Regions from separate parts of the Nocardia sp. NPDC058058 genome, predicted to be linked through region 2. Evidence: riboswitches for the same ligand, from Rfam matches in the RefSeq annotation. Region 2 holds a riboswitch; each other region holds the start of a gene.
What was found. A riboswitch is a leader RNA that binds a small molecule or an ion and turns the genes downstream of it on or off. The one in region 2 is predicted to bind cobalamin.
Positions count from the first base shown of each region.

Region 1: it holds a riboswitch for cobalamin, as region 2 does, so the genes downstream of both, glyA (serine hydroxymethyltransferase) here and ACFVUS_RS06200 (CbtB domain-containing protein) in region 2, are expected to answer to the same signal.
Region 3: it holds a riboswitch for cobalamin, as region 2 does, so the genes downstream of both, metE (5-methyltetrahydropteroyltriglutamate--homocysteine S-methyltransferase) here and ACFVUS_RS06200 (CbtB domain-containing protein) in region 2, are expected to answer to the same signal.

Region 1 is NZ_JBHVSA010000001.1:162,922-173,439, forward strand. It holds gene ACFVUS_RS00775 (ABC transporter substrate-binding protein) at 1-549, shown strand, start outside; gene ACFVUS_RS00780 (FecCD family ABC transporter permease) at 546-1,568, shown strand; gene ACFVUS_RS00785 (ABC transporter ATP-binding protein) at 1,565-2,326, shown strand; cobalamin riboswitch at 2,434-2,623, shown strand; gene glyA (serine hydroxymethyltransferase) at 2,759-4,060, shown strand; gene atzF (allophanate hydrolase) at 4,094-5,818, opposite strand; gene uca (urea carboxylase) at 5,815-9,432, opposite strand; gene ACFVUS_RS00805 (GntR family transcriptional regulator) at 9,436-10,149, opposite strand; gene ACFVUS_RS00810 (hypothetical protein) at 10,302-10,518, shown strand, end outside.
Region 2 is NZ_JBHVSA010000001.1:1,333,942-1,344,459, forward strand. It holds gene ACFVUS_RS06175 (hypothetical protein) at 159-488, opposite strand; gene ACFVUS_RS06180 (hypothetical protein) at 684-1,190, shown strand; gene ACFVUS_RS06185 (alpha/beta fold hydrolase) at 1,305-2,180, shown strand; gene ACFVUS_RS06190 (histidine phosphatase family protein) at 2,182-2,751, opposite strand; gene ACFVUS_RS06195 (CbtA family protein) at 2,748-3,596, opposite strand; gene ACFVUS_RS06200 (CbtB domain-containing protein) at 3,618-3,833, opposite strand; cobalamin riboswitch at 3,873-4,013, opposite strand; gene ACFVUS_RS06205 (hypothetical protein) at 4,079-4,468, opposite strand; gene ACFVUS_RS06210 (hypothetical protein) at 4,509-5,678, shown strand; gene ACFVUS_RS06215 (hypothetical protein) at 5,679-5,909, opposite strand; gene ACFVUS_RS06220 (FAD-dependent oxidoreductase) at 6,103-7,629, shown strand; gene ACFVUS_RS06225 (hypothetical protein) at 7,634-7,969, opposite strand; gene ACFVUS_RS06230 (AMP-binding protein) at 8,546-10,153, shown strand; gene ACFVUS_RS06235 (dihydrodipicolinate reductase) at 10,088-10,518, opposite strand, start outside.
Region 3 is NZ_JBHVSA010000003.1:1,545,608-1,556,125, reverse strand. It holds gene ACFVUS_RS31060 (GNAT family N-acetyltransferase) at 1-459, opposite strand, end outside; gene ACFVUS_RS31055 (hypothetical protein) at 578-1,207, opposite strand; gene ACFVUS_RS31050 (hypothetical protein) at 1,306-1,599, opposite strand; gene ACFVUS_RS31045 (HIT family protein) at 1,939-2,382, shown strand; gene ACFVUS_RS31040 (hypothetical protein) at 2,435-3,124, opposite strand; gene ACFVUS_RS31035 (hypothetical protein) at 3,139-3,720, opposite strand; gene metE (5-methyltetrahydropteroyltriglutamate--homocysteine S-methyltransferase) at 3,992-6,256, opposite strand; cobalamin riboswitch at 6,396-6,634, opposite strand; gene ACFVUS_RS31025 (ABC transporter ATP-binding protein) at 6,854-8,662, shown strand; gene ACFVUS_RS31020 (ABC transporter ATP-binding protein) at 8,659-10,398, shown strand; gene ACFVUS_RS31015 (TetR/AcrR family transcriptional regulator) at 10,409-10,518, shown strand, end outside.

The sequences.
Region 1 (10,518 bases), 1.2 Mb from region 2:
GTCGACGGTGAAACCGTCACCCGCACAGCGCCGCTCGGCATCGACACGCTGTTCCAGGAGATCACCGAACTGGCTCGGATCTTCGATGTGCAGGAGCGGGGCGCGCAGCTGGTCGATCAGCTGCGCGGCCGGTTGCGCGCCGCGACGGGATCGCGCGATGGTTCCGAGCCGACCGTCGCCTTCTGGTTCTCCGGCGTCAAAACCCCCTATATGGCCGGATGCTGTTCCGCCCCGGGCCTTTACGCCAAGGAGGTCGGCGCGCGCAATGTCTTCGTCGATCAGCGCGAGGACTGGCCCGAGATCAATTGGGAGGCGGTCGTCGCGAGCGATCCCGATGTACTGGTGCTCGCGGACCTGAGCCGCAAACGCATCGAGGGTGATGCGCTGACCACGAAAATCGCCTTCCTGGAATCGAATCCGGCCACCAATCGAATGCGCGCGGTGCAGGGTAAGCACTACGTGGTGATGACCGGTTCGGAACTGGATCCGGGCATTCGCGAGATCGACGCCATCGAGAAGCTGGCGACCGGTCTGGCCACGGCGCGTTGACCCCGGCCCGGCGCGCCACCGCGATCTGCCTGGGTTCGGTTGCACTGCTGGTTGTCTCGATCGCCGTGACGGTGTCCATCGGCCCGGCGAACGTCTCACTGCGCGAGGTGTACGGCATCATCGGCCGGCATCTCGGGCTGGGCACGTTCTCGGCCGGTCGTCTGGCCGACGGCATCGTCTGGCAGCTGCGGCTGCCGCGCGCCCTGCTGGCGGCGCTGTGCGGGGCCGGGCTCGCGCTCTGCGGCGCGATTCTGCAATCGCTGCTGCGCAATCCGCTCGCCGATCCGTTCGTCCTGGGTGTGTCCTCCGGTGCGTCCACCGGCGCGGTGCTGGTGGCGGTGCTCGGCGTCGGGGCCGGGGTACTGACGCTGTCCGGCGGTGCGTTCCTGGGCGCGGTGCTGTCCTTCGCGGTGATGCTGGCGCTGGCCTACGGTGCGGGCGGCACCCCGGACCGGGTGGTGCTCGCGGGTGTGGCCTGCACCCAATTGTTTTCGGCATTGACCTCGCTGATCGTGCTGTCCTCGGCCAATGCCGAACAGACCCGCGGCGTGCTGTTCTGGCTGCTGGGTTCGCTGTCGGGTGCTACCTGGACCGATGTGGCGTTGGCGGCCACGGTATTCGGGCTCGGCGGCCTCGTATGCCTGTGGTACGCACCGGCTCTGGACGCGTTCGCCTTCGGATCCGATGCCGCCGCCGCGCTCGGTGTCGCGGTGGGCCGCACCCGGATGGTGCTGCTGCTGGTCACCGCGCTGGTGACGGCGGCGCTGGTGAGCGCGGCCGGAGCGATCGGTTTCGTGGGCCTGGTGCTGCCGCATATCGCCCGCTTCCTGGTCGGCCCCGGTCATTCCCGGTTGCTGCCGGTGACGGTTGTGATCGGCGCGGTCTTCATGGTGTGGGCCGATACCTTCGCGCGCAGCGCGTTCGGCGCCAGGGAGATTCCGGTCGGCGTGGTCACCGCACTGCTCGGCGTGCCCGCCTTCGCGGTACTGCTGGCCCGGCGGCGCAGGCAGCCGGCATGACCCTGCGCGCACTCGAGGTCTGCTGGACCCGCTCGGGTCGTCTGGTGCTGGACGGCGTCACCCTCGACCCCGAACCGGGTACCACGGTGGGCCTGCTCGGCCCCAATGGCTCGGGCAAATCCTCACTACTGCGGCTCATGTCGGGCCTGGACCGCGCCGACTCCGGCCGCGTCCGGCTCGATGACGATGACCTGCAATCGATTCCGCGGCGGCAGCTCGCGCGCCGGATCGCGCTGGTCGGCCAGCACGCCGATACCGATCTCGATCTCACCGTGCACGATGTGGTGCGGCTCGGCCGGATCCCGCATCGTGGCTGGTTCGGCGGCGATCCGGGCGCGGACACCGCGGCCATCGATGCCGCGCTCACCGCGGCGGGCTTGGCGGACAAGGCATCCCAGCGCTGGCATACGCTCTCCGGCGGTGAGCGTCAGCGCGCGCTGATCGCGAGCGCACTGGCGCAGGAGCCCCGCGAACTGCTGCTCGACGAGCCGACCAATCATCTCGATATCGCCCATCAGCTGGAGATCCTGACCCTGGTTCGCGCACTGCCGGTGACCGCGATCCTGGCGCTGCACGATCTGAACCTCGCGGCCATGTTCTGCGATGTGCTGGTGGTGCTGCGGCAGGGGCGCGTGGTGGCGACCGGCACCCCGGCCCAGGTGCTGACCGAGGACCTCATCGCCGAGGTCTATCGGGTCCGCTGCCGCGTCGAAACCACGGCCGCGGGCGATACTTCCGTGCGCTTCCTGCGCGACTGACCGGATCGCGCCCGGCCGCGCGCGCATCGTATGCTTCGTACGCAGCTGGTTCGCCGGTGATCGCGATATCGGGAGCCCCCGGATCGATCCCCGGCGTCGAAGCCCCGCACGGTGACGAGCCTGCGGGCGAAGAGGGAACCCGGTGGGAATCCGGGACTGTCCCGCAGCGGTGAGCAGGAACGAACGCCGTCACACGCACTGGGCTACCGACAGCCCGGGAAGCGACGGCCGGTAGGTCGGCCGAATCAGGGCCGGTGCCTGTGAGTCCGAAGACCTGCCCGCTGTGCCGGATGCGCCGTATCCGGCGGTCGCCGCCTCGTGGACTGGGCGCAGCACCGACCTCCGGGCCGCCCGCGTGCGGGAGCCGGACCGTCGCCGGTGTGCGTGCCCGAGGGCGTCGGCTATCCCCTTGCTAGCCAACGGAGTACGCCAGTGGTTGCTTCCCATCCCCGCACCGCCTCGGTCAATACCCAGCCGCTCGGTGAGCTCGATCCGGAGCTGGCCGCCGCCATGGCGGGCGAGCTGGCCCGCGAACGCGACACCCTCGAGATGATCGCCTCGGAGAACTTCGTGCCGCGCGCGGTATTGCAGGCCCAGGGCAGTGTGCTGACCAACAAATACGCCGAGGGCTATCCCGGCCGCCGCTACTACGGCGGCTGTGAACACGTCGATGTGGTGGAAACCCTGGCCCGCGAACGCGCCAAGGAGCTGTTCGGCGCGGAATTCGCGAATGTGCAACCGCATTCGGGTGCGCAGGCCAATGCCGCGGTGCTGATGGCACTGATGAATCCGGGGGAGCGGTTGCTCGGCCTGGATCTGGCGCACGGCGGGCATCTGACGCACGGTATGCGATTGAACTTCTCCGGCAAGCTGTATCGGGTGAGCGCCTACGGCGTGAGCAAGCGGGACCATCGCATCGATATGGACGAGGTGCGCAAGATCGCACGCAACACCTCGCCGAAGGTGATCGTGGCGGGCTGGTCGGCCTATCCCCGGCAGCAGGATTTCGCGGCCTTCCGTGAGATCGCCGATGAGGTCGGCGCGTACCTGTGGGTCGATATGGCGCACTTCGCCGGACTGGTCGCCGCGGGATTGCATCCCTCGCCGGTGCCGCACGCCGATATCGTCTCCTCGACCGTGCACAAGACCCTGGGCGGTCCGCGTTCGGGCTTGATCCTGGCCAAGCAGGAATTCGCCAAGAAGCTGAATTCGGCGGTGTTCCCGGGGCAGCAGGGCGGGCCGCTCATGCACGCCATCGCGGCCAAGGCGGTGTCGTTCAAGATCGCGGCGGGTGCGGAGTTCCGGGACCGGCAGGAGCGCACGCTCTCGGGTGCGAAGATTCTCGCCGAGCGGCTCACCGGCAGCGATGTCGCGGCCCAGGGCATCAGCGTGCTCACCGGCGGTACCGATGTGCACCTGGTGCTGGTCGATCTGCGGGACTCCCAGCTCGACGGCCAGCAGGGTGAGGATCTGCTGCACGAGATCGGAATCACGGTGAACCGCAATGCCGTTCCGTTCGATCCGCGCCCGCCCATGGTCACCTCGGGCCTGCGCATCGGCACCGCCGCGCTGGCCACCCGCGGATTCGGCGATGCCGAGTTCACCGAGGTCGCCGATATCATCGCCACCGCGCTGGCGGGCGGCTCCGATATCGAGGCGCTGCGTGACCGGGTCACCAAGCTGGCGCGCGAGGTGCCGCTGTACGACGGGCTGGAGGACTGGCGACTGCTCTGATCCGGCGCAGCGTCTCCGGCCCGTCGCGGCCGACTATCGAGCGCTCAAATACGCTCGCCAGCCACCGTATTCGGTGATGTCGACGGCGGTGGCGGTGGCGTCATGGGTCGCGGTGAAACCTATGACGCCACGGCCGTCCTCCAGTTCGATCGCGGTGAGCGCCATCGGGGCGGGCAGCGCGGCCAGGAAGCGGCCGAGCGCGGCCTCGGACAGCCGGTACAGCTCGCCCGGAATAGGCGCTCCCGCACCGGGTTCGGTGCGCACCACGCCGGGCTTCGGCGGCGTGGTGGCCATGGCCGTGAGCCGGTACGCGTCGGTGGTGCGAATGGCTCCGGCGAACCGCGCGCCGAGTTCCTCCAGCTGCCAGTGCAGCGGCTGATCGCGCAGATGCGCCCCGAAGACGGCGAGATCGACGCCGCGATCGACGAGAAGCGGTGCGGTGTCGATGTTTTGCAGTCGCGCCGCGATATCGACGGCGACCTGATCGGCGAAGGCGGGCACGACGATCATCACCCCGAACGGGTATCCCGTGGCGGTCGCGGCCCCCGGAATCGCCACCGCGGCCAGATCCACCAGATTGCAGAAATTGGTGAATGTGCCCAGCCGCCGGTTGATTCCGATCGGATCGGCCCGGACCGCCGCGAGGGTGGGATGCTCGGTGGTGGTCGGCAGCAGCAGGGCGTCGAAAGGCTCGAGCAGTTCCGCCGCGAAGGCGCGGGCGTGCGCGAGGGTGTTCAGATCGTCGGCGAAACCCGGGCCGGTCGTTGCGGCCGCGGCCGAAATGATTGCCGCCACGGTCGGATCGGCTCCGGCCGGCGCGGTATCGAGGAATGCGCCGACGGCGGCGTAGCGTTCGGCGACGATCGCACCATCGTAGAGCAGCAGCGCGGCCTCGAGCAGCGGCGCGATATCGACCGCCTCGATCTTGCATCCGGCCTCGAGCGCGGTGCACACCGACCTGTCGAAGGCCTCCCGGTATTCGGGGCTGAGCGCATCGAGGTTCGCGGGTACGGGGACGGCCAGTCGCGGCACCTGGGGAGCCGCGAATCGCACATCGGCGGGCCAGCTTCGACTGCGCGGATCACGCCGCTCCGCACCCGCCATGACCGCCGCCGCCCGGGTGGCCAGGTCCAGGGTGGCGGCGAAGACGGTAACGGCATCGTAGTCCGCGCAGGCCGGGACCACCCCGTGCGCGGGGATGATCCCGAGCGTGGCTTTGATGCCGACGAGGTCGTGGAATGCGGCCGGTACCCGCCCGGAACCGGCTGTGTCCGTGCCGATTCCGATATCGGCGATACCGAGTGCGACCGCGACCGCGGATCCGGAACTGGAGCCGCCCGAGATCAGCTCGGGATGATGCGCGTTGCGAACCGCACCGTGGGGGCTACGCGTCCCGACCAGCCCGGTGGCGAACTGGTCGAGATTGGTCTTACCGAGCATGATCGCCCCCGCCGCGACCAAACGCGCTATGGCGGAAGCGGTTTCGGCAGGGGAGTAGGCGTATTCGGGGCAGCCGGCGGTGGTCGGCAGACCCGCGACGTCCACATTGTCCTTGACCGCGACGAGCATTCCCGCCAGCGGCAGCGTCGCACCGTCGGCGAGGCGCTGTTCGATCGCCGCCGCCTCGGCGTGCACATCGTCGAACTCGCGCAAGGTGATCCACACTTCGGGCCGATCGGCCGCGGCTATGCGCGCAAAGGCCGCGGCGACGCGTGCGGTGGGCGAGGGGATGGTGGCCTCGGTCTGGGGTGCGTTCATTCGGTCACTCCGATCACGGCTAGTGGGGTTCCGGGTTCCACGGTGGCGCCGGGGGTGACGAGCACCCGCAGCACGGTGCCGGTGGCCGGACTGGGCACGGGCAGTTCGAGTTTCATCGCCTCGAGGACCGCCACGGGATCACCCGCGGTCAATCGCGCGCCGGGTTCGATATCGACGCGCCAGACATTGCCGACCATGGGTGCGGTAACCACGGTGGCATCGGGTGGCAGATCGGCGAGCGGATCGCCGTGGTCCTCGACCGGGGGCGGGGCGGCCACGGTGCGGTCGAATTCACCGGCGGCGTGCCAGGCGCGCTTCTCGGCCTCGAACGCCGCGCTCTGCCGGGTCTCGAACTCGGCGATATCGGTGGCGTTGTCGCGCAGCATCTTCCGGTGTTCGGCGAGCGCGAAGACGCCCTCGGTGACCTCGGCGTCGAAGCGCCCCGAGCGGGCCGCCGCCCGGTGGTCCAGAAGCTGTTCGGGGGTGACCGGCTCCCAGACGATGCGGTCGAAGAACCGGAACAGCCAGGGCGTGCCGTCCTCGAACGGCGCGTGCTGTCGATAGCTGGACCAGATCGGGATGGTGCGCCCGATCAGCTGATAGCCACCGGGGGATTCCATCCCGTACACGCACAGGTATTTACCGCCGATGCCCACCGCGTCCGAGGGCGTCCAGGTGCGCGCCGGATTGTATTTGGTGGTGACCAGCCGATGCCTCGGGTCCAGTGGAACCGCCAGGGGTGCACCGAGATACACGTCGCCGAGCCCGAGCACCAGGTATTCGGCGTCGAAGACGGTGCGGCGGACCTCCTCCACGCTGTCCAGCCCGTTGATGCGGCGAATGAACTCGACATTGGACGGCAGCCACGGCGCGGTATCGCGAATCCCGCTGCGGTAGCGGTCGATCGCCTCGGCGATGGATGGATCGTCGAAGGACAGCGGCAGCCGAATGGTGCGGCTGGGCACGACCAGATCACCGGTCGCGGGCAGTTGTTCCTCGAGTTCGGTGAGCAGGCCGAGTAGCCGAAACTGCGGCAGCGCAGCGGGATCGAAGTGGATGTGCAGTGCCCGCACCCCGGGCGTGACATCGATGATGCCGGGCGGTGCGGCGGCCGCGAGCGCCTGCGCGAGGGCGTGCACCCGCATGCGCAGCCCGAGATCCAGCACCATCTCGCCGTATTCGACCAGGATATTGTCATCGCCACCGCGCAGATAGCGCACCGCCGGACGGTCGGCGTCGGCCTCGATGCCGCCGAGAATACCGCGATCACGCAGTGCCGCACCGGAATCGGTGAGCACGCCGGTGGCGCGGGCGGCGGTCGAGGCGCGCAGCTCGGTGGCGGTCTCGTCGGTGACGGGCAGGAATGCGATGGTATCGCCGGGCCGCACCTGGCCCAGCTTCCAGCGATGCGCCGACACCACGGTGAGCGGGCACGCGAAGCCGCCCAGGCTGGGTCCGTCGGGCCCGAGCAGGATCGGGGTGTCGCCCGAAACATTCAGCGCGCCAACGCTGTACGGATTGTCGTGCAGGTTCGACGGATGCAGCCCGGCGTCGCCGCCGTCGGTGCGGGAGAATTCCGGGCGCGGTCCCTCCAGCCGGATGCCGGTGCGATTGGCATGGCTGCCGACCCGCCAGGCCTGCTCGTAGAACTGGGTCATATCGGCATCGGTGAAATATGCGGGTGCGGTCTGTGGCCCCTCACCGACGGCCAGCTGCCAGTCATGCGTGAACAGCGGCCGCTGCTCGACCGGCACCGGCCCGGGGTCGCTCGCCGTATCATGTTGCGCCGCAGCAATTCCCAGTACATCGCCGTCGGCGACGGCCTTACCGGTGACGCCGCCGAAGCCGCCGAGGGTGAAGGTCGACGCGCTGCCGTGGTACAGCGGCGCGTCGATTCCGCCCCGGATGGCCAGGTAGGTGCGCAGTCCCGCGTCCGACGGCGTGCCGATATCGAGCACAGATCCGGCGGCGATGCTCACCGGTTCCCACATCGGCACGGGTGCGCCGTCCACGGTCACCAGGGTCGGCGCTCCGGTGACACAGATGAGCGCCGCACCGGAGAACCGCAGTCGCGGTCCCTGCAACGTGCATTCCAGACCGGGCGCGCCCACGGGATTGCCCACGGCGGTATTCGCCAGGGTGAACGAGAGATCGTCCATCGGTCCGGACGGCGGAATTCCCACCTCCCACAGTCCGATTCTGCCGGGATGGTCCTGCACCGTGGTCATGGTGCCCGCCCGCAGCACATCCACCCGGCGGCTGGACCACGACAGTTCGGCCAGCGTGCCGGTGCTGTGGTCGGCGGCCAGCACCACCGGCGCGACCGCGGCCGCCCGCAACTGCGGCAGATTGGTCTGCACACCGTAGACGCCGGTGTCCGCGAGTGCCGCGCTCAGCTTCCCGAACGCCTCATCGCGATTCGTGCCGTGCGTGATGACCTTGGCCAGCAGCGGATCGTAGAACGCGCTGACCTCGGTGCCGGTCCCGATCCAGGTGTCGACCCGGGCGTCGGCGGGAAACCTTGTCGCGGTGACCAATCCGGCGCTCGGACGGTAGTCGTGTCCGGGATCCTCGGCGTAGACGCGGGCCTCCACCGCCCAGCCGTCGAGCGCGGGGCCGCCATCTGGCACACCGTCGAGCACGGTGTCGTCGCCACCCGCCAAGCGCAGCATCCACTCCACCAGATCGACGCCGGTGATCGCCTCGGTGACCGGATGTTCCACCTGGAGACGGGTATTCATCTCCAGGAACGACGCCTCGCTACGCTCGGTGTCGTACACGAATTCGACGGTGCCCGCCGAGCGATAGCGCACCGAACTCGCCAGCGCGCGCGAGGTCGCGAGCAATTGTTCGGTGAGGTCGTCCGGCAGGCCCGGGGCGGGCGCTTCCTCGATCACCTTCTGATTGCGGCGCTGGAGTGAACAGTCGCGGGTGCCCAGACTGACCACCCGGCCTTCACCGTCACCGAAGACCTGCACCTCGATATGCCTGGCGCGCCTGATGAATCGCTCCAGGAACACCCCGGCGGAGGAGAAGTTCGCCACCGCCAGCCGCCGCACCCGCGCGAAGGCCGCCCGGACCTCATCGGCGTCGGCACACGCCTGCATACCGATGCCGCCGCCCCCGCCGACGGCTTTCACCATTACCGGATAGCCGACCCGATCGGCTTCCGCCACAGCGTGATCGACCGATTCGAGGATGCCGCTGCCCGGCACCAGCGGTACGCCGACGGCGCGGGCGGCCTCGCGGGCGGTGTGTTTATCGCCGAACACCCGTAGTTGTTCGGGAGTCGGACCGACGAAGATCAGTCCGGCCGCCGCTGCCGCGGTGGCGAATTCGGCGTTCTCGGAGAGGAATCCGTATCCGGGGTGGATGGCTCCCGCGCCCGAGGCCAGTGCCGCCTCGATGACCGCATCGGCCCGCAGGTAGGATTGTGCGGCCGGACCCGGTCCGAGCCGGATTGCGGCGTCGGCCATGCGGACGTGCGCGGCCCCGAGGTCCGCGTCGGAGTACACCGCGACCGTTTTCAGCCCCAGCTCGCGGGCGCTGCGCAGTACGCGACAGGCGATCTCACCGCGATTGGCGATCAGTACGGTGTCGAAACTCGAACTCACCGATTACTCCTGTTCAATGGCCATGGACATGGCGACGATGGCGCGGGTGACCCGTTCGACCACGACGTCGAGGGATTCACCGATATGCCGGTGCAGTAGGTCGTAGGCCAGCGGAAGATCGTCGGCGAGAACGGCATCCAGAATCGCGAGGTGTTCGGCGATGGTCACCTCGACCCGGTTGTTGACCATGAAGTCGTACATGCGCACGTGCCGGATGCGGGCATTGACCGCGATCAGCGCACGCACCAGCTCACCGTTGCCGGACGCGGTCAGCAGGGCGATGTGGAAGCCCTCGTCCACCACCACGAAACCCGGCTCCTGCGCGGGCGGATCGGCCCGCAGCGCCAGCCAGTGCTCACGTTCGAGCCGCAGCAGCTCGTGGTCGTGCCGAATATCGGCATTGTCCATCGCGCGCTGAATTCCGCTCAGCTCCAACGCAATCCGCAACTCATAGAGGTCGCGCACCTTGGGAATGCTGGGCCGCACCGGGCTGAACCCGATCTCCTCCCGATGCAACAGACCGTCCGAGCACAGCATGGCCAGCGCCTCGCGCGCCGGAGTCCGCGAAATCCCGAAGCGGGCAGAGACTTTCGGTTCGGTCAGGCGCTGGCTGAACTTGATCTGACCGTTCATGAGTTCGTCGCGCAACGTGGCGTACACGGTGTCGCGCAAATGGCCGCCCGCCCCGTTGGTTCGGGCCCGCAATGGTGTCGACATGCCTGTATACGCTATGTACCAGGCGTTTCGGTATGGCTACAGTGCGTAACGACTGCGTTAGCAAGGCCTCACCGGCGTGCTGGATGGAGTCTGATGAGAATCGAGAGATTCGAGGGATAGCGTGGATCGGTATGGCTAGTAGGGACATTTCGGTGACTGTGGGGGATGACGACTGGCGTGCGCTGGTCGCTGCCGCGGAGGCGGCGGGGATGGGGGTGGAGGCCTATGTCTCCTGGTGCGTGCGGATTCTCGCTATGCAGGCGCAGCCCGGAAGCGGGCACCGGCGGCAGCGATTGGGGCAGGTGCGGGCGCGGCGGCGCGGCGCGGCGGTCGATGACGGGACGGAGGCGGCGGCGTGGGCGGAGACGT
Region 2 (10,518 bases):
GCTAGTAGACAATCCGGACACGCAGGCTCGGATTCGGCCAACAATCCGCAGTTACGGCAGATCGATGGGCAATCGATACGTGCCTACGGTCGCATGGCAAGCAAATTCCCGCGTCCGAGGATCAACCGTCCAGCTTCGCCGCACCTCCTCGGCCCGGCTCACTCCTCCCGTGGAATGACCTGCCACCTGCTCGTTTCCTCATTCTCGGCGGTCATCGCCGCGTTTCTGCGCCGCGCCGCCGTGGTCAGCGCGGTACCGATGAGCAGGCAGATCACCGTGATCACCGCGGCCCCCAGACCTATCGCGTTCTCCCCGGCCAATCCGGCCAGCAGCGTCGCGCAGGCGGTCAGCACGCCCGCCCCTAGGAGCCCATAGCCGATCCGATTTCCGTTGTCCCGCAGCCCTTCCGCCGTTGCCACCGATGTCTCGCGGGAGATGTCCGGTGCGTTGTCCAGCGGCGGGAACTCCATCGCCTCTTCACTTGTCATGTCGAGTCCTCATATCAACCCGGCTGCCCGGGTGCCCTTTTCAGCAGGATGACCAGCCGGGGCCGGATCAAACGGGGCGAACGCGAGGCATCACGGTTTGATAACGCCGCAGGCGGGGTAGTCCATGGATATGACCTTGAAGCGGTAGATCGGCCGGTGACGAGCGCACCGATTCCGACCGGCGGAAGGAAAGCAATGGATTTCGACGAGATGGTGTTACCGGTGTCGGGGCTGTGCGTGGAGTGGCGGGCGGCCGATGAGCACTTCCGAATTCGCCCGTCCCACACCGATTCCGAGGGTGAGGCGGCCCCGCCGTGGCGAACGTGGCTGGGGCACAACGATATGGCGGTGGGCGCGGCGGGCCCCATCCCCGAGGAGCCCGAGGAGATGTGGTGGGCGGTGTGGGGCGAGTACACCGGAGCCGATGTCCAGGTCACCCTGGATGATCAGAGTCGGCCGCACGTGCTGGTGTTCGGCAATCTCTGGATCGCGGAATGGCGCGGTCCCGAGCAGGAGGCCACGGTGGTGACCGCCGATCGGCAGGCGGAAATCCATTTCGCGCATCCGATTTCACTCCAGGAGCGCACGCAGCGTATGCGGCACAACCGGTTACGCGGTCCGAGTCATATCGAGACCCCGGCCGGTTTTCACGAGATGTCCATTCGCCCGGACCGCCGGAACTCCCGGCTGCGTTCGCGCTGACCGGGACTCGAATCAGCGAAGTATCAGACAATTCCGGCGTGTTGGGCGCGGACGGAATGTCGGTGCGTGCGTCGCGCGGGTCCGGGGCGGCTTTGGCCTTACCCTGCCCAGGTGATGTCATCGAGCGTGTCCCGGTCGATCACTCTTGGCGATGGCACGGTGGGCTTCGCCGAATACGGCGATCCATCGGGCGTCCCGCTGCTGTACTGCCCCGGCGTCCCCGGATCACATGTGGAGGCCGAGGCTTTCGATCAGGCCGCGGCCGCGGCCGGAATCCGCGTGGTGGCGGTGGACAGACCCGGTATGGGCGGGTCCAGTCCGACCGCCGCTCAACCGGTGGTGGAATGGCCCGATACCGCTGTCCAACTCGCTGATCGCCTGGAATGGGAGCAGTTCGCGGTCATCGGCGTCTCGGGCGGCGGCCCCTACGCGCTGGCCTGCGCCTACCGCCTGCCCGACCGGGTGTCGGGCATCGCGGTGGTCTCGGCCCCCGCGCCCTTCGACAAACATCCGGACGGCGATCTGGACGCGGCGGCTCGTAAGCGCCGCCGGAGTCTGGCCATGCTGCAACGCTTTCCGTTCCTCACCGGCCCCGCGGCCGCCCAACTGGAGAAGGCCGTGCGCAAGCGCGGGGGTATCGACACCCTGATTTCGCAGATGGCTCGGGTGGATCAGGAACGGGTGGCCGCCGATCCCGAACTCGCGGCCAAGATGGCGGCCAATCTCGCCGAGGCGTTCCGGCAGGGGCCGCGCGGTTTCGCCACCGATCTGCGTTCCCTGTTCGGCAAACCCTGGGGCTTCGATCTCGCCGATATCGCGGCCCCCGTGCAGATTTGGCACGGGGACGCCGATTCGAACCTGCCCTGTTCGGAGAGCCGGCGGCTCGCGACCCTGCTCCCGCATACCGATCTGCATCTGGTCTCGGGTGCGGGCCATCTGCTCTTCATCGATTACGCGGCAGAGATCCTGGATTCGCTCTGTCTGCGCTGACTCAGGTCAGCGGCAGGGCGGTGGCGCGCAGGGTCCAGGCCGGGGCGCGGTGGTGCAACGTGGTGGCGGTGAGCGGCGGAATATCTATGCGCCAGAACGATTGTGCGGGAGCGGCCAATGCGCACAGGACGGCGGCGCGCACCAGGGCGGGATGGGTGATGGCGGTGATGTGCTCGCCGCGACCCGCGAGGGTGTCGAGCCACGCCCGGGTGCGCTCGATGAGATCGGTGATCGATTCACCGCCGTGCGCACGGTATTCGGGATCGGTGAGCCAGGGCATCAGCTGTTCGGGCGCGATGGCGTCCATGCTGCGACCGGACCAGTCACCGTGGTCCAGATCGCGCAGGGCGGGCTCCGGGGTTCCGGTCAGCCCGAGCGCGGATGCGGTTTGGCCGGTACGGATTTCGGGTGCGTGATAGGTCACGGTGCGGTCGGCGGCGGGTACCGCGCCGACCTTTCCGATCATGCGATCACCGAGGGCGTTGAGTGGTTCGTCCAGCGGAAAACTGGCGCTCTGCGTGGCATCGGTGATCGCGTGCGTGATCAGCGTGAGCCGGGTGACCGCGCTCATGCCGCCGCGGGCGTGCTGGTTTCGGTGGCGCGCTCGCCGAGCAGGCGCGGGGCCAGCCAGGCGAAGCCGACTCCGATGACCGCCCACATGATCAATTGTGCGGCAAAGGAATACAGCCGGAAGTGATACAGGTCGTCGGCCGGGAAGCCCGGATAGACGATCTTGCCGGTGGGATCGGTGAGCGGTTGCGGTGTCTCGGTGTCGAAGTCGCCGAAGGACTTGTTCGCCGACAGGTGCCCCAGTGGCGGCAGGATCAGCATGACCACGGCCATGACCACCACGAACGAGGCCCCGGCCGCGATGGTCGCGGTCCAATTGCCCAGTCGCGCGGCGAGTTTGCGACCGAGCCAGACCGCGGCCAGCAACGCCACCCCGGTGATCACGATCATCGCCACGTACAGCGCGGTGCGTTCCTTGATGGTGTCCGGATGCCCGATGGAGGGCGGGTTGGCCGGATACTTCAGGAACGGAACCGCGTACAGCGTCAGGAACATTCCGCCCGCGACGAGCAGTGCGAGATTGCGCGGGCCGATGTTCCCGGCCCGGCGCAGCGCCAGGTAGTAGACGACCGCGAACAGTGCGCCCAGCGCGAGACCGAAGACGACCATGCCGAATCCGATTCCGACATTGGCCTGTTCGGTGCGGGTGAACAATTCGGTATCGGCCATATCGGCCATGGGATGTCCGGCGGCCTTGTCCAGGGCCATCTGGGCGTCATCGCGCCCGGTCTCGTAGTCGATGGCGCGGCCGATAATGGGTTCGGCCAGGATGCGCGCGAACGCGAACGCCAGCAGTCCGCCGAGTCCGCCCAGCAGGACGCCTCGGCCGATGATTCGCTTTTCCATTGTGCTGTCTCGATTCCCGGGCTAGTGGCAGGGGAATCCGAGGAAATGACGGCCGTCGTGCACGAACTCGTGCACATGCATATCGCTGCCGAAGATCGATACCGCGCCCTGGTCGATCCCGATGAAGTAGATCGCCAGCAGGGCCAGGATGGCGGTGCCGGCCAGCCAGAGCGCGGTGGTGGGCAGGGCCAGGGATCCGGTGCCGAGACCGGAACGCGGGACGTATGAGGTTGCCACGATGACTCCTCGAGTTCGTGGGGATTGTGCGCGTCCCCGTCGGTGATTTGAACGCGATGCGAGGGTCTGACTCGCTCCCGGCGGGCGGGAGTTCACAGTGGCGCGACCGTTCCGGAGTTGCACCGGATTCCTCGAGGCATCGTTCCTCAACGATACGAAACCGCGTGCGCGCAGGTCAAACGTGGTCGCGCACGGTGAAATGGCTATCGGCAGGCTATCGATACCTGTGAATTTCCTGGTAGCGCTCAGGCGGATCCGAGTGCGTCGCCGAGGATCTTGTTCAGATCGACCGGTGTCCCCGGTTCGTAGACGGTCGCGCCTTTCTTGGTGATGACCACGATCTTGCCGTCCCGTATCCGGCAATCCATTTCCGTCAGTACCGTTTTGGCGCGTGCGTCGTAAACGGTGCGGCAGTGCGTCTTTTCGCGAATCCAGAAGCCGAGCCGGGCCAGTACGGACAGTTCGACCAGGGTCGCGGAGATGAGGTATTCCAGGGCTTGCAGATCGATCATGCCGCGTTCGCGGGTGACGCTGACCTCCTCGACCCCGGACTTCTCCAGCCACTGGCCGAGCTCTTCGGCTAAGTCGCGGTCACCCGCGCGCACTTCGACATTGAATACTTGTTCCGCTGTCATATCGGGCTCCGGGCGGTCGGCGATGATAGAGAATTATTCCGTGATCGAGGCCGGATCGGAAGCCGATTCGCCCGGCTGTCAGCCCGAATCGCTGCGTGCGCGGGCGGCCCGGCTGATCTCCGATCGCGGCTGGGCCTGGCCACCGGCGTCGCCGCTGTCCGATCGGGATTTGGCGCAGGAATGCGCACTGCTCGGAGTTCCGCTGCGGGTCGGCGAGCTGGCGAATCGCTCGCAATTCGGTTTACCGGAGGCGCTGGAACTGCTCGTGTCCGCATTTCTGGACGAAATCGAGCACGAACGCCCGGAGTTGGCGCGGACGCTGCGCGACTGCGTGGTGGTCGAGACCGGCCGCAGCGGCCGCGCGCACGGCACGAGCACCCCGTATCGGGGTGAGGGCGTGGTCGTCTTCCTTGACGGCGCGATGCTGCTCATGTTCGCCGATATGCTGCGGCACGCGATGACCCTCATCGGTGAAGCGCCGGGACGGGTCTTCGTGGACGCGCCCGGACCGGGCACGGTGCGCGCGGCAGCTCGATTGCTCTGGGCGTTCCGGCAACCAGCGCGCGGGTTCGAGCGCTCGGATCTGCCGGCGGCGGGGCACGGCAGGTACAACGGCGCACCGGCTTTCGGCAAACTGCTGTGGTTCGGCGAGCGATTTCTGATCGGGCACGAGTTGGCGCACGCGCTGTTCCGACTGGGGCGGCTGACGGCGACACCGGGGATTCGAGCGATGATCGATCGGATCTGGCCGGACCTGCCCGCGCAGGTGCGCGAGGATTGGGCCGAGGAATTGAGCGCGGATCGATTCGCCCGCACAATCGTCTGCGGTGGGGTCCCCGAACTCGTTCGCCCGGTGGCAGCCGCCGCGTGCGCGGTGGCGACGGCCTACCTGGGCGTGCTGGAGCGCTCGACGGCGATCCCGTCGACCGTCCCGCTGCCGATCGCACTCGAGGCGATCCGGGAACACGCGCACTGCTTCAGAACTCATCCCCCGGCCGAGTTGCGACTCGAACTGCTGGTCAAGAGCTCCGGGCCCGACACTCCGATGATGGAGCTGTATCTCGCTGCCATGCATACGCTGCGGGACGCGCTACACCAGGCATCGAATGGAAACTGCATAGCGCCAATCGATTTCGATGCCTGGTGTGCGAATCCGCGTGGCCCGGCCGGTTGGTTGTGCGATCCGCACGGCGACCGGGACCGCTATTGATTACTGGCTGGGCTGCGGCACGTCGACGTTGCAGTCGTCGATCTTGGGATTCACGCCCATGTAGTTGAGCGGTCCGGCGAGGATGGTGACCGCGATGGTGGAGGTGCCGGCACAGTTGGTCGGCGCGTCGTCGAAGTAGTGCCGCTGTCCGGCGGCGACGGCGCCGATGACCAGCCACACCAGCACCAGGAAGGTGCCGATTCCGGCCAGGCCGCTGCGGCCGCGGACCATCGGGCGATCGTTCGGATAGCTTCTCATTGTCCAACTCCAGGGTGAATCATGTAGTGCCGGTTCATCTTTCGAATCGGTCAATTCCTACGTGCTGCGCTAATCGCCGCAATACCCGCTCGCCGCGAACTCAATCCCCCGTATCGGCGCGGTTTTTCCACTGTTTGAGCGCGGACCGTCCGGCTATAGCCGGAGCATGACTTCACTGTGGTTGAAGAACGCCGACGCGCCCGCACGACTGCGGCTGACGCCCGGATCGCGTTTCGATACCGTCGTGATCGGCGCGGGCATCACCGGTTTGGCGACCGCGCTGCTGCTGGCGGAGAGCGGTGCGGAGGTGGCCGTGGTCGAGGCCCGCCGCATCGGCGATTCGACCAGCGGGTCCTCCACCGGAAAGGTCAGTTTGTTGCAGGGCACCCGCGCCCAGCGCATTCGCCGCCGCCACGGTGATCGCGCGCTGCTCGATTACCTCGAGGCCAATGGTGAAGCGCAGCAGTGGTTATTGCGATTCTGCGAGGAACACGCACTACCGGTGCAGCGGGAGGACGCGGTCACCTACGCGCAGACGTTCGCCGAAAAGAAGGCGGTGCGAAAGGAATTGGAGGCGCTGCGGCTCGCGGGGCTGCCGGTGACCTCCGGCGCGCTGGAGGTGCCGTTTCCGGTGCACGACGCGGTATCCCTGCCCGATCAGGCCCAGCTGGATCCGGCCGCGTTGCTGGCGGCGCTGGCCCTGGCGATCGAGGCGCACACCACCCCGATCTTCGAATCGACGCTGGTGCACGATGTGCGCGAGGGCGACGGCGATGATCTGATCGTGGAGACCGAGCACGGCGAGCTCACCGCCCGGACCGTGGTGATCGCCACCGGCACACCGATTCTCGACCGCGGCGGTTTCTTCGCCCGGCTGGTCGCGCAACGCTCCTATCTCACCGCGTTCCGCCTGTCCGAGCCGCTACCCAAGCAGATGATCATCAGCGCGGGCAGCCCGACCCGTTCGCTGCGGTACGCGCCCACACCGGATGGCGATGTGCTGCTGGTCGGCGGCCACGGTCACACCGTCGGCCGGGCTCGCTCACCTCGGCACCACGCGACGGAATTGATCGAATGGACCCGGCGCTGGTTCCCGGACGCTGAACCGCTGCACAGTTGGTCCGCGCAGGACTATCTGCCCATCGATGAACTCCCCTATGTCGGCCCGCTGCTGCCGGGCCGCGATCGCATTCTGGTCGCCACCGGATATGCCAAGTGGGGCTTGACCAATGGCGTCGCGGCGGCACTCGCGCTGACGGGCCGCATCACCGGCAAACCACCGGCCTGGGCGGGCACACTGGCGAGCTGGCGCACCTCGGAATTGCGGTCACTGCCGACCGCGGTCGCGGCCAATGCCACTGTGGCGCAACGGCTTCTCTCGGGTTGGCGGCATGCGCTGGGTTCGGGCCGGGACGCGATTCCCGCCGAGGGTCAGGGCCGGGTGGAACGGCACGGCGTCGCCCCCACCGCGATCTCGACCGTGGACGGCGTCACCACCGAGATCTCGGCGGTGTGCCCGCACCTGGGTGGCATCCTGTGCTGGAACGATGCCGCGCTGTCCTGGGACTGCCCGCTGCACGGGTCGCGATTCGCGCCCGATGGGACCCTGCTGGACGGACCCGCCACGCACCCGTTGCGCCCGCTGGCTCCGCCGCTGGACGCCGCGAACCGGTTGCCCGGCCCGCGGCTGTAACCGGCTACTTCTTCGGCACCAGAATCCCGGTCAGATCGGCGTTCCGGATCGGGGTGTCCGGATTTGCCTGCGCCTTGCACATGAGCCCGATGGCGGTGATGGCGCCGTCGATCGAGTCCGGGCTGGGCGTCGAGCTGATCTCGGTGTCCTTCTCCAGGTATTTGCGCACCGTGACGTGCTGCTTATCCGAATCCTGGGCGACGAATTCGCTGCACGGGGTGTCGCCGCCCTTGTTCACCGCTTCTTTCGCCTGGTCACAGCCGGTGATCAGCAGGCCGGTCAGCAGTAGCGCCGCGACGGGCGCGCCCGCGGCCGCAGCGCGCATCGGTCGGAATCGCATGGGTCCTCCATCGTGAGTTCGGTGGCGTTCATGCTGAAAATTCAGCGGCATTGCTACCGGGGCAATATCCGCTGGACCGGCGTGTAAACGGGGTACCGAGGTTCGCGCAGGTCCGGGTGGCGCGGGTGGGGCGTCAGCACCGTAGACCAGGCGTTCCGGCGAGTCGGGGCGGCGCGCCGACGACCGACCGGGTGTGCCAACTCGCAGACCCGCAGTGCCAGCGGCTTTCCCCGGTTCGACGTGGGCGAATATGTCGGTGAGACTCAGTGTGACCGGCGGTGATTCGTACTTCCGGTCTGCTCCGGGCATGGCGCGGCGCACCGAAGCGCGCACTGTGCAGGGAAGGCACTTCGCGTCGCCGTGGCCCACGCAGACGGCTCCGGCGATGTGGATGCCTGTCCGGCGGTGCCCACCGGGACGTCGGCTCCAAGGTGCTGGTGTCCGGAGCAAGAGACGGCCCGGAAGCCCCCTCGGCTTCCGGGCCGTTGTCCACTGCGCGGGATCGGTGCCCGGCATCGGCGCAGGTGCTCGAAACGCGATACGCGAAAGATCTTGGCGGTGGCAGACTTACGCGGTATGACCGCTGCTTCGCCGGAAATCGCCACCATCATCTGCGGAGATCGGGTGCGTACCCAGCCCGATGCCCTGGCACGGGCCGGACGGCTCGGAGCGGCGCTGGTGGCCGCCGGGATCGGGCGCGGTGACAAATGTGTGGTGATGGCACGCAATGACATCGAGTTCCTGGAGGTCTCCGTCGGTATCGCGGCGACCGGCGGGAATCCGCTACCGATCAATACCCGGTGGACCGCGGGTGAGGTCGCCCATGTGCTTACCGACGCCAAGGTCCGGTTGATCTTCGCCCATACCGAATTCGTTCCGGTGGCGGAGGCGGCGCGCGAACTGACGGGCACCGCGGCGCGCATCGTGGAAATCGCGATGCCCGCCGAACTGCTGGCCGCCGGTGGCTGGGATGCGGGGCTCGCGCGGCCGACCGGACGCCATGAACTGCTGGAGGATTGGATCGCCGGGCAGCCCGAGCCGGTCGGCCATATCGAGGGCGCGATCTCGGATTCGATGGGCGTCATCTACACTTCCGGCACCACCGGTAAGCCCAAAGGTGTTGCACGGGAGTCGATGACGCCGCATCAGCTGCTGAGTATCGCCGGTGCGACCGCAAAGCGCATGGGCCTGGCCCCGGGTGTCCCGATGCTGGTCGCCGGGCCGCTCTATCACACCTCACCCAATGCCATTGCCGTGCTTGGCCTTCGAATGGGCGCGAAGATCGTACTCATGCCGCGGTGGGACGCACGCGACTTCCTGCGGCTGGTCGATCACCATCGCATTCGGCAGGTCAAGATCGTGCCGACCATGGTGTCGCGCATTCTGAGCGTGCCCCCCGAGGAGCGCGCACACCACGATCTGTCGAGCCTGACCCATGTGATTCATTCCGCCGCACCGTGTCCGCCCGCGCTCAAGCGCGCGGCGATCGAGCTGTTCGGGGATGCGCTGTGGGAGTTCTACGGGTGCAGTGAGGCGGGCACGATCACCTGGATCGATGCGGCGCAATGGCTGGCGCATCCCGGCAGTGTCGGCCGGGCCGTGGACGGGTCCGCCGTCCTGATCGGTGATGAGCGCGGAAATCCGCTGCCCGCCAAGGAGATCGGCCGGGTGTGGGTGCGCGGCGCGGACTATTGGCCCCGCTTCGAGTACCTCAATCAGGGCGCACCGCAGTCCCCGGTGGCGGACATGCTGTGGGTCGGCGATCTCGGCTACCTCGATGAGGACGGCTATCTGTACCTGACCGGGCGCGATGCCGAGGTGGTGATCCGCGGCGGGGTGAACATCTACCCCGCCGAGATCGAGAGCGCCATCACCGCGCTGGACGGCGTCGAGGATGTGGCGGTCTTCGGCGTGCCCGATCCCGGTGATCTCGGCGAGCAGGTGGCGGCGCACATCCTGCCGCGCCCCGGTGCGGCGCTCACCGAAGACCTTGTGCGCGCAGCCCTTTCCGGGCAGCTCGCCAGGTACAAACTGCCCGCGTACATCGAGATCGTGGACTCGCTGCCCCGGGACGACAGCGGCAAGGTCTACAAGCGCCTGCTCCGGGACGGCTGGGTGTCAGCGAATGGTGCCCGCGCCGGGGATCAGCGGCAGGTCCAGGGCGGTCACCCAGCCGGGCGGTAGCGCGTTCACCGCCGGGACCGCGTTCAGCGCGCGCATGCCGGTGGACAGGCATCCGGCGACCGCCGGGGCACGACCGGAACCGTCGGTGAAGCGGAACGAGGTCTCCTGCGAAATCGACGGCGAGCCGAGGATATCCACGCGGTAGACGTCATCGCGGGTGCCCGCGGGCCATTCCGGCGCGGCGTCCAGGCCGATGCGATTGACATGCTCGAGGGTGATCACCTCGCGGCCCTGGTAGACGCCGTTGATGGTGAATCGGATCGCCGCGACGGTGCCCGCTTTGATGGTGCCCTTGGCGCACGGGCGATCCTCGGGGGTGACCCACTTCTCCCAGGTGGTGGTGATGTCGTCGAGTTCGATCCCGG
Region 3 (10,518 bases), on a different contig from region 2:
GCGCGCCCGAGGATTGAAGTCGTAAACCTCCAGCGAAATACGATGCAGCCGAAGCTCTTCGAAGCCGTACCCGACCAGCAACCGGGTGGCCTCGGTGCCCAGCCCACGCCCCTGCCCGGGCGGGCCCAGCAGAATCCGGAAGTTGCAACTGCGGTTGCCCGGATCGTATTGGTTCAGCACTGCCTCGCCTACGCACTGTCCGGTGGCTCGTTCGACGATCGCGAGGTCCATTCGATCAGGCTGCTCGGCCCGCGTCAGATACCACTGACAAAGCTGTTCGTAGTGCGCCGGCTGAATCGGAGCGTGGGCCGCGGGCGCATCGTGCACGCTGCCGGTGAGCCGTCGCACGTCCGGGTCGCTCAACGCCTCGACGATGGCCGGGAGATCACAGTCAGAGAAGCTGCGGAGCTCGACTGTCCTGCTCCGCAGGGTGGGTTTGGCGGTGAATGGCTGTGACACCCGGTCGATTATGACTCGATCGCGCCGAGCGCCCGCAGTCGGTCACGGCTCGGCGAGATTGCCTGACCGGTCAGCGCGACATGCGGCCTGCCAGGATCGCGGATTCGAGGGGATCCGGTCATGTCGAAATACGGACGTCCGCACCACCTTCCCTCCCCTGCCAGCCGGGACCATGATTTGTCGGGTTTCGGTCTTCGGCCAATGCGATCGAGCCTTCTTGCGCGAACCGGCGGAGTTGGGACGCATCGGCGGTCCGGAGCTGTTCGGTCGAATACCCGTGTGGTCTAGCCAGGAGTGCCATGCCTCGAATCCCGAAATCGTATGTCTCGGGCTCCAATTCGAACGGAAGGGGCAACTCCAGCACATCGCGCAGCGCCCAGACGAGCTCGTCGGCGGCCTTCTCGTAGACCGCGTACTGCGCCGGGCAGCGGATCCGCCGAAGCCAATTGCCATGGAACGTAAGAGAGTTGTCCGTTGGCGGTTCCCAGTCCCGCGAGATGAGCAGTGCCTCGCCTTCGGCGGAGATGCGTTGCACACCGAGCATCTTGTTGGACGACACCTCGTACTCCACCTCTGACGAATAGCGCCGGAACTGGACGTATCCGCAGTCCGTCGAGAGCGCCATCTCGCTGCGATCCGGGAGTGTGAACAACGTCCATGCCAAGGCTTGGCTGTACCAATCCCATACAGCTTCGACCGCGGATTCGACCTCCTCCCGCGCGTGCTCGCCAGCCTCGTCGAGTCCCACATTTACCTCCTGGCCCGTGCAATGATGCGACGCTACCCACGCAGGCCGACATCACTCGTCAAACGATGAGTGCGTTCTGTTCTACTGCCGGGAGCAGCTCAGCGTCGACGGAACCAGCGGCGGCGGGCAGGTGGCTGCGCGGGAGCGCGATACCAGAACGCCTTGGGGCGGTCCTCCTGCATCTCCTCCCAGAGCATGAATGTGCGGGAGCTCAGGTTGCCGATGAACAGTGCCTCTTCGGCGGTGAGAGATCGATCGGTATCCCTGGCGAGCTTTCGGATTCCGCCGATCACTTGGTACAGAGCGTCGATCGTGGGGTCCGCCACCGAGCCGAGTTCGCGGACGCGTTCGGTGCCCAGAACGAAATTCTCGAAATCGAGCGCGAACGTCATCGCCGGTTTCGGCTCGGCGCGTACTTCGTCAATCAACTCTGTTGTGGCGATGACGAATTGGCCCGTCTCTCGGTCCAGTACGAACCCGACGATGGTTCCGTCGGGTGCTTACTCGAGCCACATCGTGCGGTCCTGATGGAAGAAGAAGGCGGGAAGATCCACTGGCACTACAACTCTCGTCCGTGATTGCGATACCGGTGAGTCTAAAGTCTCGAGAGCGGGCGACACCGGTGTGCGGGTATCGGTGGAGCGGGGGGAGGGTGTCGGTGCGAGTCGCCATGGCCAGTGGATGTCTCAGCGCTTCGCGCGGCGGAACAGTGCGTCGGTCGGTACTGTCACATGGTGGGGAATGAGTGTCTGATCTGTGAAAAACATCGTGGCAGGGGCCGTTTGGTCGGTCCGGTGATCTACGCCGACGAATTGGTGGTGGTGACGCATCGGCCGCTGTCGGAGGGTGTGCCGATGCCCGGGTATTTGTTCGTCGAAACCGTGCGTCACACACCGACATTGGCGGATCTGAGCGATGATGAGGGTGCCGCGGTCGGGTGGGCGGTGCGCCGGGCGGCATATGCGTTGCGCGCCGAGCTGTCTCCGGAATATGTGTTCTCGGCGATTACAGGACGCAGTGTCGCGCACTTTCATCAGCATGTGTTCGTCCGGCCCGCGGGCACTCCGGACACGGTGGACTGGTTCGCCTCCTGGAGTGATGGGCGGCATGTCGATGAATCCGTGTTGGCTGCGCTGTGCGAACGGCTCGCCACACATTTCACGCCGAACACGTGAGGACCTGCTCGTCAGCCACGCCGGACGAGACGATGCTGATTCGCACGCCGGTTCAATCGGCCACGTAGAACAATCCCCAGTGTCGTCGCTCGGCCTCGTCGACGACCGCGGCCCAATCCCGCAGCAGCTCTGCGCATTCGTCGAAATTGTCGAACGGGGAGACATACTCGCTGATCTCCGCGGTCATCGCGGGGCGAAGCTCTTCGAGTCGATCGGCGCATCCACGCCACGCCCGCGCCAAGGTGGTGACCTCGGCCGGGGAGAACGCCGTCATCGAACCTTGGGAGATTTTGTCGATCGGCAAGCCGCCGAACGTATTCGGGCCGTACGTTTCATCGTGGTTGTCCCCCAGCAGTCGGCCGAGGAACCGGTTGAATGGATCGACCAGATCCGCAGGCGTCTCTGGTCGTTCGCGAATGTCCTCCCACAATTTCCCCAGACCCCAGTGGGGTTTGATCGATCCGCTGCACGCCACTCCGCGAAACTTGTAATCGCCGTACCAAGGCGCCACTTCCGAAGGCGCCCAACGGAACCGGGATTCATCGTCACGCGGCTTGTGCGGCACATATTCCTCTGCGTCGGGGTAGATCAGATCCCAGATCGCCTCCATCGCATCCCGGTTCACGGCTTCGGCCAGCCGATCCCAGTGTGCGATGACCGCGGAAAGATCAAGTCCCATGCACGCATCATGGGCTTCGCCGCGATCGAACGCCAGCGGATACCGCCCGACGGTGCCGGGCATCCGCGGCGATCCGGCTAGGTTGGGATGATCTGCAATCCGTCGACGAAGGTGTCGATATCGGGTTGATATAGGTCTCGATCGGCGGCGGGGGTGTCGACCATCATTCGAATCGGGTACAGCAAATCGCCTGCGCGGTAATCGAGATCGAGGAACTCGCGATAGCGGTCGACCTGATCGGGACCGGATGCGACGAGAATTCCGCTCGCCCGATTGCCGCCGAGGCGGCACAGTTGAATTTCCTCGGTTCGCCACTGTTTCCAATTACCTTGCATGCCATATGCCATGGACATGTTGGCGCTGCGTGGAGCGGACACCGTGAAGGTGACACTCGGGTTGCCGGCGCGGCCGACGTGCCGGTCGGCGAGACGCAGTATCGAATCGGCTCGGACCGGCGGGGTTACCTCCCAGCCTCGCAGGTCCGGAAGTCGCAGCGTGAAGGGCACTCCGGCGCGCGGTTCGCTGGTGATGACCGATCCGTTGGCGGCGGCAGCATCACAGGTGGTGCGCGCCGCGGGAGTCGAGGTCGTGTGCGCCGAATCCGGCCCCGACCCGCCGCAGGCGGTCACACTCGCCGCCACGGCAGCGGTCAGAAACACATGTCGAATCCTCATCACGATGGGCAGCATATCGGTACCAGAATTACCGTATTCACCGCGATACTCGCGGCTGATTTCGGCAGCTCTATCGGCGAGAACTCGGTGAATAACTCCGGGGGCATGGAGCGATAGCGGCATCGGGCACAGACAAGTGGCTATCGTCGTGCGAATCCATTACATAGTTCCTCGGCACCATTCACGACCCGGAACGGCCGGGATGTTCCGCGCGGAAAGAACACCCCGGCCGTTCGTCAGTGCCGCGCTCGAACGATCAGCGCAGCGACTGCGCCGCCGCGACCAGGTTGCGCAGCGAGGCGGTCACCTCGTCGGTGCGGCGGGTTTTGAGGCCGCAGTCCGGGTTGACCCAGAGCCGTTCGGCGGGAACGGCTTTGAGTGCCAGGGCGAGCGACTTCTCGATTTCCTCGGTGCCGGGCACGCGCGGGGAGTGGATGTCGTAGACACCCGGTCCCACGCCCAGGTCGAAGCCCGCGGCATTGAGGTCATCGAGGACCTCCATGTGCGAACGAGCGGCCTCGATCGAGGTGACGTCGGCATCGAGGCCCGCGATGGCTCCGATAACCTCACCGAACTCCGAATAGCACAGGTGCGTGTGGATTTGGGTGGCGTCGGCCACGCCCGCGGTCGAGAGCCGGAACGCGTCCACCGCCCAGTCCAGGTACGCGGCCTGATCGGCCTTGCGCAGCGGCAGCAGCTCGCGCAGGGCGGGCTCGTCCACCTGGATGATGCCGATGCCGGCGGTCTCCAGATCGACGGTCTCGTCCCGGATCGCCAGGGCGATCTGGCGGGCGGTGTCGGCCAGCGGCTGGTCATCGCGAATGAACGACCAGGCCAGGATGGTGACCGGTCCGGTCAGCATGCCCTTGACGGGCTTGCTGGTCAGCGACTGCGCGTAGGTGATCCACTGCACGGTCATCACCTGCGGCCGCACCACGTCGCCGTACACGATCGGCGGGCGCACGCAACGCGTTCCGTAGGACTGCACCCAGCCGTTGATCGTCGCGGCGAAACCGTCGAGCTGTTCGGCGAAGTACTGCACCATGTCGTTGCGCTCGGGTTCGCCGTGCACCAGCACGTCGAGTCCGATTTCCTCTTGCAGCGCAATGACTTCGGCGATCTCGGCGCGCATGCGCTCGTCGTACTCGGCCTGGTCGATCTCGCCCTTGCGCAGTTCGGCGCGTGCGATCCGGATGCGAGAGGTCTGCGGGTAGGAGCCGATGGTGGTGGTCGGCAGCAGCGGCAGGTTCAACCGCTCCTGCTGCAGCACGCGCCGCTCATCGGCCGGGGTGCGGCTGCTCGCGCCGGTGTCCAGACCGGCCAGACGCTCGCGCACCGACTCGACCCGTAGGCGGGGATCGGCTTTACGGTCCGCCACCGCGGCGCGCGCGATGTCGAGTTCAGCGGCGACCGCGGCCTCACCGTCGGTGAGAGCGGTTGCCAGCACCCGGATTTCGGCGATCTTCTCCGCGCCGAACGCCAGCCAGCCACGCAGCCGCTCATCGAGGTCGGTTTCGGGAGCCAGGCTGTACGGAACATGCAGCAGCGAGCACGAACTCGACACCGCCACCCGCACACCCGCCGCGCGCAGGCCGGTCAACCGGGGCAGCGCGTGATCGGGATCGATCCGCCAGATGTTGTGGCCGTCCACCACGCCCGCCACGATCAGCTTGTCCGTGATCGACTGTGCCGCAGCCACATCGGCGTCCCCACCGGCGACCAGGTCGAGCGCGATGGCCTCGATGCCGGTGTCGGCGAGTGCGGGCAGCGCCGCACCGAGGCGACCGAAGTAGGTGGCCACCAACAGCTGCGGGCGCGCGCTCACCTCGGAAAGCCGCTGGTAGGTGCTGCGCACCGCGCTCAGTTCGGCCTCGGACAGATCGGTGACCAGGCTCGGCTCATCGATCTGCACCCAGCTCGCACCCGCCTCTGCCAGCAGCTCGAGCAGACGCTCGTACAGCGGCAGCAGGCTCGGCAGCAGGTCGAGCAGATCGCTGCCGTCGACCGACTTGGCCAGCTTCAGGAAGGTGATCGGTCCGACCACCACCGGCCGGGCCGGAATATCCAGCGCCAGTGCCTCTTTCAGCTCGGCCAGGGGCTTGTCCGGATGCAGCGAGAACTGCGTGCTCGCTGACAGCTCGGGCACCAGGTAGTGGTAGTTGGTGTCGAACCACTTGGTCATTTCCAGCGGCGCGACCTCGGCATTGCCGCGCGCGGCGGCGAAGTACCGATCCAGCTCGTCGGCGATACCGGAGACCCGCTCGGGCAGCGCGCCCAGCAGGACCGCGGTATCGAGCACCTGGTCGTAGTACGAGAACGTGCCCACCGGAACCGAATCCAGCCCGGCGTCACGGGCGGAGGTGAGCGCGGCGGTGCGCAGTTCGCGGGCGACCTCGTGCAGGGTCGCGGCGTCGGTGCGCCCGGCCCAGTACGCTTCGATCGCCTTCTTGAGCTCCCGGTTCGGACCGATACGCGGCAGCCCCAGCACTGTTGCGGTGAAGGTGTTTTCAGGGTTCGACATCGAATGAACTCCATGGTTCAGCAGCCAGTGACCGCCGCCCATACCGAACGCACACCAATGGAGCCCATAGCAGCATCGTTCCCGTGCCCGGGTCCACTCGGCGCAACGCCCAATCCACGAGGCGACGACCGCCGGATACGGCGTATCCGGCACAGCGGGCAGGTCTTCGGACTCGTGGGCATCGACCCCGATGGGGTCGGCCCCGGCGCTCGTGGCCCGGGGCTGGTCCTACTGACCGTCGCTTCCCAGGCATACTTCCGGCGCCCAGTGCGAATGACGGCTGTCGTTCCCACTCACCGCTGCGGGACAGTCCCGGATTCTCACCGGGTTCCCTCTCACCCGTCGGCGCGCGAACGCACCTGCGGGCTTCGACGCCGTCGGGTTGGGGTCAGGGGCTCCTCGACTCCACCTCCGGCGAACCAGCTGCGGAGGCGAATATAGCGAAAACAGATGGGATAGCGAAAGGCGGGGCTGGTCCATCCCATGGAGTGGACCTGCCGGGCGGGCGGAATCGCGGGCGGCGAGAGCATCGAGCGGGCTGTTCGATCGCCGCACGTAGTTAGTGACAGCCTGTCTCTGTTAGGTTAGCCTTCCTTCGTGACCAAGACGTTGGAACCGTCAGAGTTGTTGCCCGAGATCGATGTCGAGCCCGAAGGTGCGCGGGATGCGGCCGCGGCGGACAAACAGGCCCTCGCCGAGTTGGTGGCACCGGTGCGTGGACGTACCCGGCTGGCCATGGGGTTACAGGTGGTGGCGTCGGCGGCGACGATCGCGCCCTATGTGGCCATCGCCGAACTCGGCAAGACACTGCTGACCGATGCGGCCGTCGATGAGCATCGCGCCTGGATCGTGGTGTGGTGCACCGTGATCGCGCTCGGGGTGCGCGCGGGATTCGGCGGAGCGGCGCTGATGATCACGCACTTCGCCGACGTACGGCTACAGGCGCTGCTGCGGCGGCGGATCGTGGCGGTGCTGGGCACCCTGCCGCTGGGATGGTTCAGCCGCAATTCCTCGGGGCTGGTGCGCAAGGCCGCCCAGAACGATATCGACGATCTGCACTATCTGGTCGCACACCGGGATGTGGAAACCCTTGCGGCAGTGGCGACTCCGCTATTCGCACTGGGCTATGTCATCTGGATCGACTGGCGGCTGGCGCTGTTGGCGGTGCTGGCGCTGCCGATCTACGCGGTGCTGTACGGGTTCATGACCCGCGGCATGGCGGAGAAGATGCGCGAGATGAACACCGGCATCGCCCGCATCAGCGCCACCATCGTGGAGTTCGTCAACGGGATCTCGGTGGTCAAAGCCTACGGGCGCACCGGGCAGGCGCATTCGCGATTCCGGGACGCGGCAATCGATTTCGGTGAATTCTATGCCGGATGGGTGCGCCCGATGCTGCGCACCGAGGCGATCGGGTCGATGGTGCTCAGCGCACCGGTGGTGCTGGTGGTGAACCTGATCGGCGGTATCGCCATGGTGCAGGCGGGCTGGGTGTCGGTGATCGACGCCCTCACCGCGACGCTGGTGGCGATGGCATTGCCCGCCACGGTGATCACCCTCGGGTTCGGGATGCAGGCGCGCCGCGAGGCCGCCGCGGCGGCGGGACGGCTCTCGGCACTACTGAACACTCCGCCCCTGCCCACCCCGGACCGAGCCCTGGAACCCGTTGGGCACGAAGTGGTTTTCGACTCCGTGTCCTTCGCCTACGACGAGCGCACCCCGGCGCTGAGCGAGATCGAACTGACGCTGCGCCCGGGCACCATCACCGCGCTGGTGGGTGCCTCGGGCTCGGGCAAATCGACACTGGCGACATTGCTGCCGCGCTTTCACGACCCCGATGCGGGAGCCGTGCGCATCGGCGGGGTCGACGTGCGCGAGATCGCACCCGAAACCCTGTACCGGCAGGTGGGTTTCGTTCTTCAGGAAGTCCAACTGCTGAGTGTGTCGGTGCTGGACAATATTCGGCTCGCACGACCCGAGGCGAGCCTGGAACAGGTACGCGCCGCGGCCCGCGCGGCCTGCGTGGACGAGCGAGTGCAGGGGTTGCCGCGCGGCTACGACTCGGTCGTGGGCGTGGACGCGCTGCTGTCCGGCGGTGAGGCGCAACGGGTGTCGATCGCACGCGCCCTGCTGGCCGATACCCCGATCCTGGTGCTCGATGAGGCGACCGCGCACGCGGACCCCGAATCCGAGGCCGATATCCAGCAGGCGCTGTCCGCGCTCGCGGTCGGGCGCACGCTGCTGGTGATCGCGCATCGCCTGGACACCATCGTGGGCGCGGACCAGATCGTGGTACTCGATCGCGGTCGCATCGCCGAACAGGGCACCCATGACCAATTGCTCGCCGCCGCAGGGCTGTACGCCCGCATGTGGCGCCACCATCACCTCGGAGGAGACCACCTGTGATCGCCGATCTCGCCGCCATCCTGGGCCGCCCCCATCGCGGCAAACTACGAACCTTCCTGTCCTGGGCCATCGGATACGGTGTGCTGCAAGGACTCTCGGTGGTGTTCCTGCTGCCGATCGCCCGCGCGCTGCACAGCGGTGACTACGGCACCGCCTGGCGCTGGCTGGCCGGTGCGGCCGCGTGCGCGGCACTGTGCTGCCTGGCGCACTATCGCCAGGCCATGGCCGGATTCGAGGTCGCGCTGACGCTGCTGCGCACCATGCACCTGCGGGTGGGTGATCATCTGGTCAAGCTGCCGCTGGGCTGGTTCGGACCCGACACCGTCGGTCGCGCCGCCCAAATCGCCTCCAAGGGAACACTTTCGGTATCCGGTGCGGCGGCGCATCTGCTCACCCCGGTGGTGACCGGGGTCGCCACACCCGCCACGATCGTGCTGTGCCTGCTGGTGCTGGACTGGCGCCTGGGCGCGGTACTGCTGGTGTGCGCGCCGCTGATCTGGCTGGCGGCGCGCTGGTCCGCGCGCCTGCTCGCCGATGCCGACGAGATCGCCCATCACGCGGCGGTGCGCGCGGGTAACCGGGTGCTCGAATACGCGCGCTGCCAGCCGGTGCTGCGTGCGTTCGGGCGCACCTCCCGGCCGTACGAACCCCTCGACGACGCCATCGAAGCCCAGCGCAGCGCGGGCCGAGCGACCATGTGGGCCGCGGTGGTCGGCGCCGTCGCCACCGGGGTGGCGCTACAGCTCACCTTCACCGCGTTGATCGTGGCCGGGACCGTGCTGGCGTTGCGCGGTGATCTCGGGGCGATCGAGCTGATCGCACTGCTGGGTGTCACCGCGCGTTTCGTGCAGCCACTGAGCGAAGTCGGTGAACTCGGCGGCGCGGTCCGCATGGCGCGCGCCGAACTGGGCCGTATGGCCGCGGTGCTCGCGGAATCCCCACTGCCCGAACCGGACTCGGCCACAGCCGCGGTGACACCGGGAACGGTCGAATTCGATCACGTGCGCTTCGGGTATACGTCGGAAACCCCTGTGCTACAGGATATTTCATTCCAGCTCGCGCCCGGCACATTGACCGCGCTGGTCGGCCCGTCCGGCTCGGGTAAAACCACCGTCACCCGGCTCATCGCGCGCTTCTACGATGTGGACTCCGGTGTGGTCCGGGTCGGCGGTGTGGATGTGCGCGATCAGAGCACCGCGGAGCTGATGGGCCAGCTCGCCCTGGTGTTCCAGGATGTGTACCTGTTCGATGACACCCTCGAAGCCAATATCCGCGTCGGGCGCGAGGACGCCACCGATGAGCAACTGCATGCCGCGGCGCGCATGGCCGGGGTCGAGGAGATCGTGCGCCGCCTGCCCGACGGCTGGAATACCCGGGTGGGCGAAGCCGGTTCCGCGCTGTCCGGCGGTGAACGCCAACGCGTGTCGATCGCGCGCGCCCTGCTCAAGGACGCACAGGTGGTGCTGCTGGACGAGGCGACCGCGGCGCTCGACCCGGAGAACGAAACCTATGTGCGTGCCGCGCTCGGGGCCCTGCGCTCGCGGTCGACCCTGCTGGTGATCGCGCACCAGCTCTCCACTGTCACCAGCGCCGACCGCATCATCGTCCTCGACGCGCAGGGGCACGTCGCCGAAACCGGAACCCACACAGAGCTTCTCGCGCGCGACGGCCGCTACCGCGATTTCTGGACCGAACGCGAGCGTGCCGCCGGATGGAGGCTCGCCGCGGGCCGGTAACCTGGGGCCAATGTCTTCAGCCCGCCCCGGTAAACGCACAGGCCGGCCGCGGTCGCTGTCCGAGAGCGACATCATCGCGGCCGCCCTGGCCGAAGACCTCAACACCCTGAGCATGCCCTC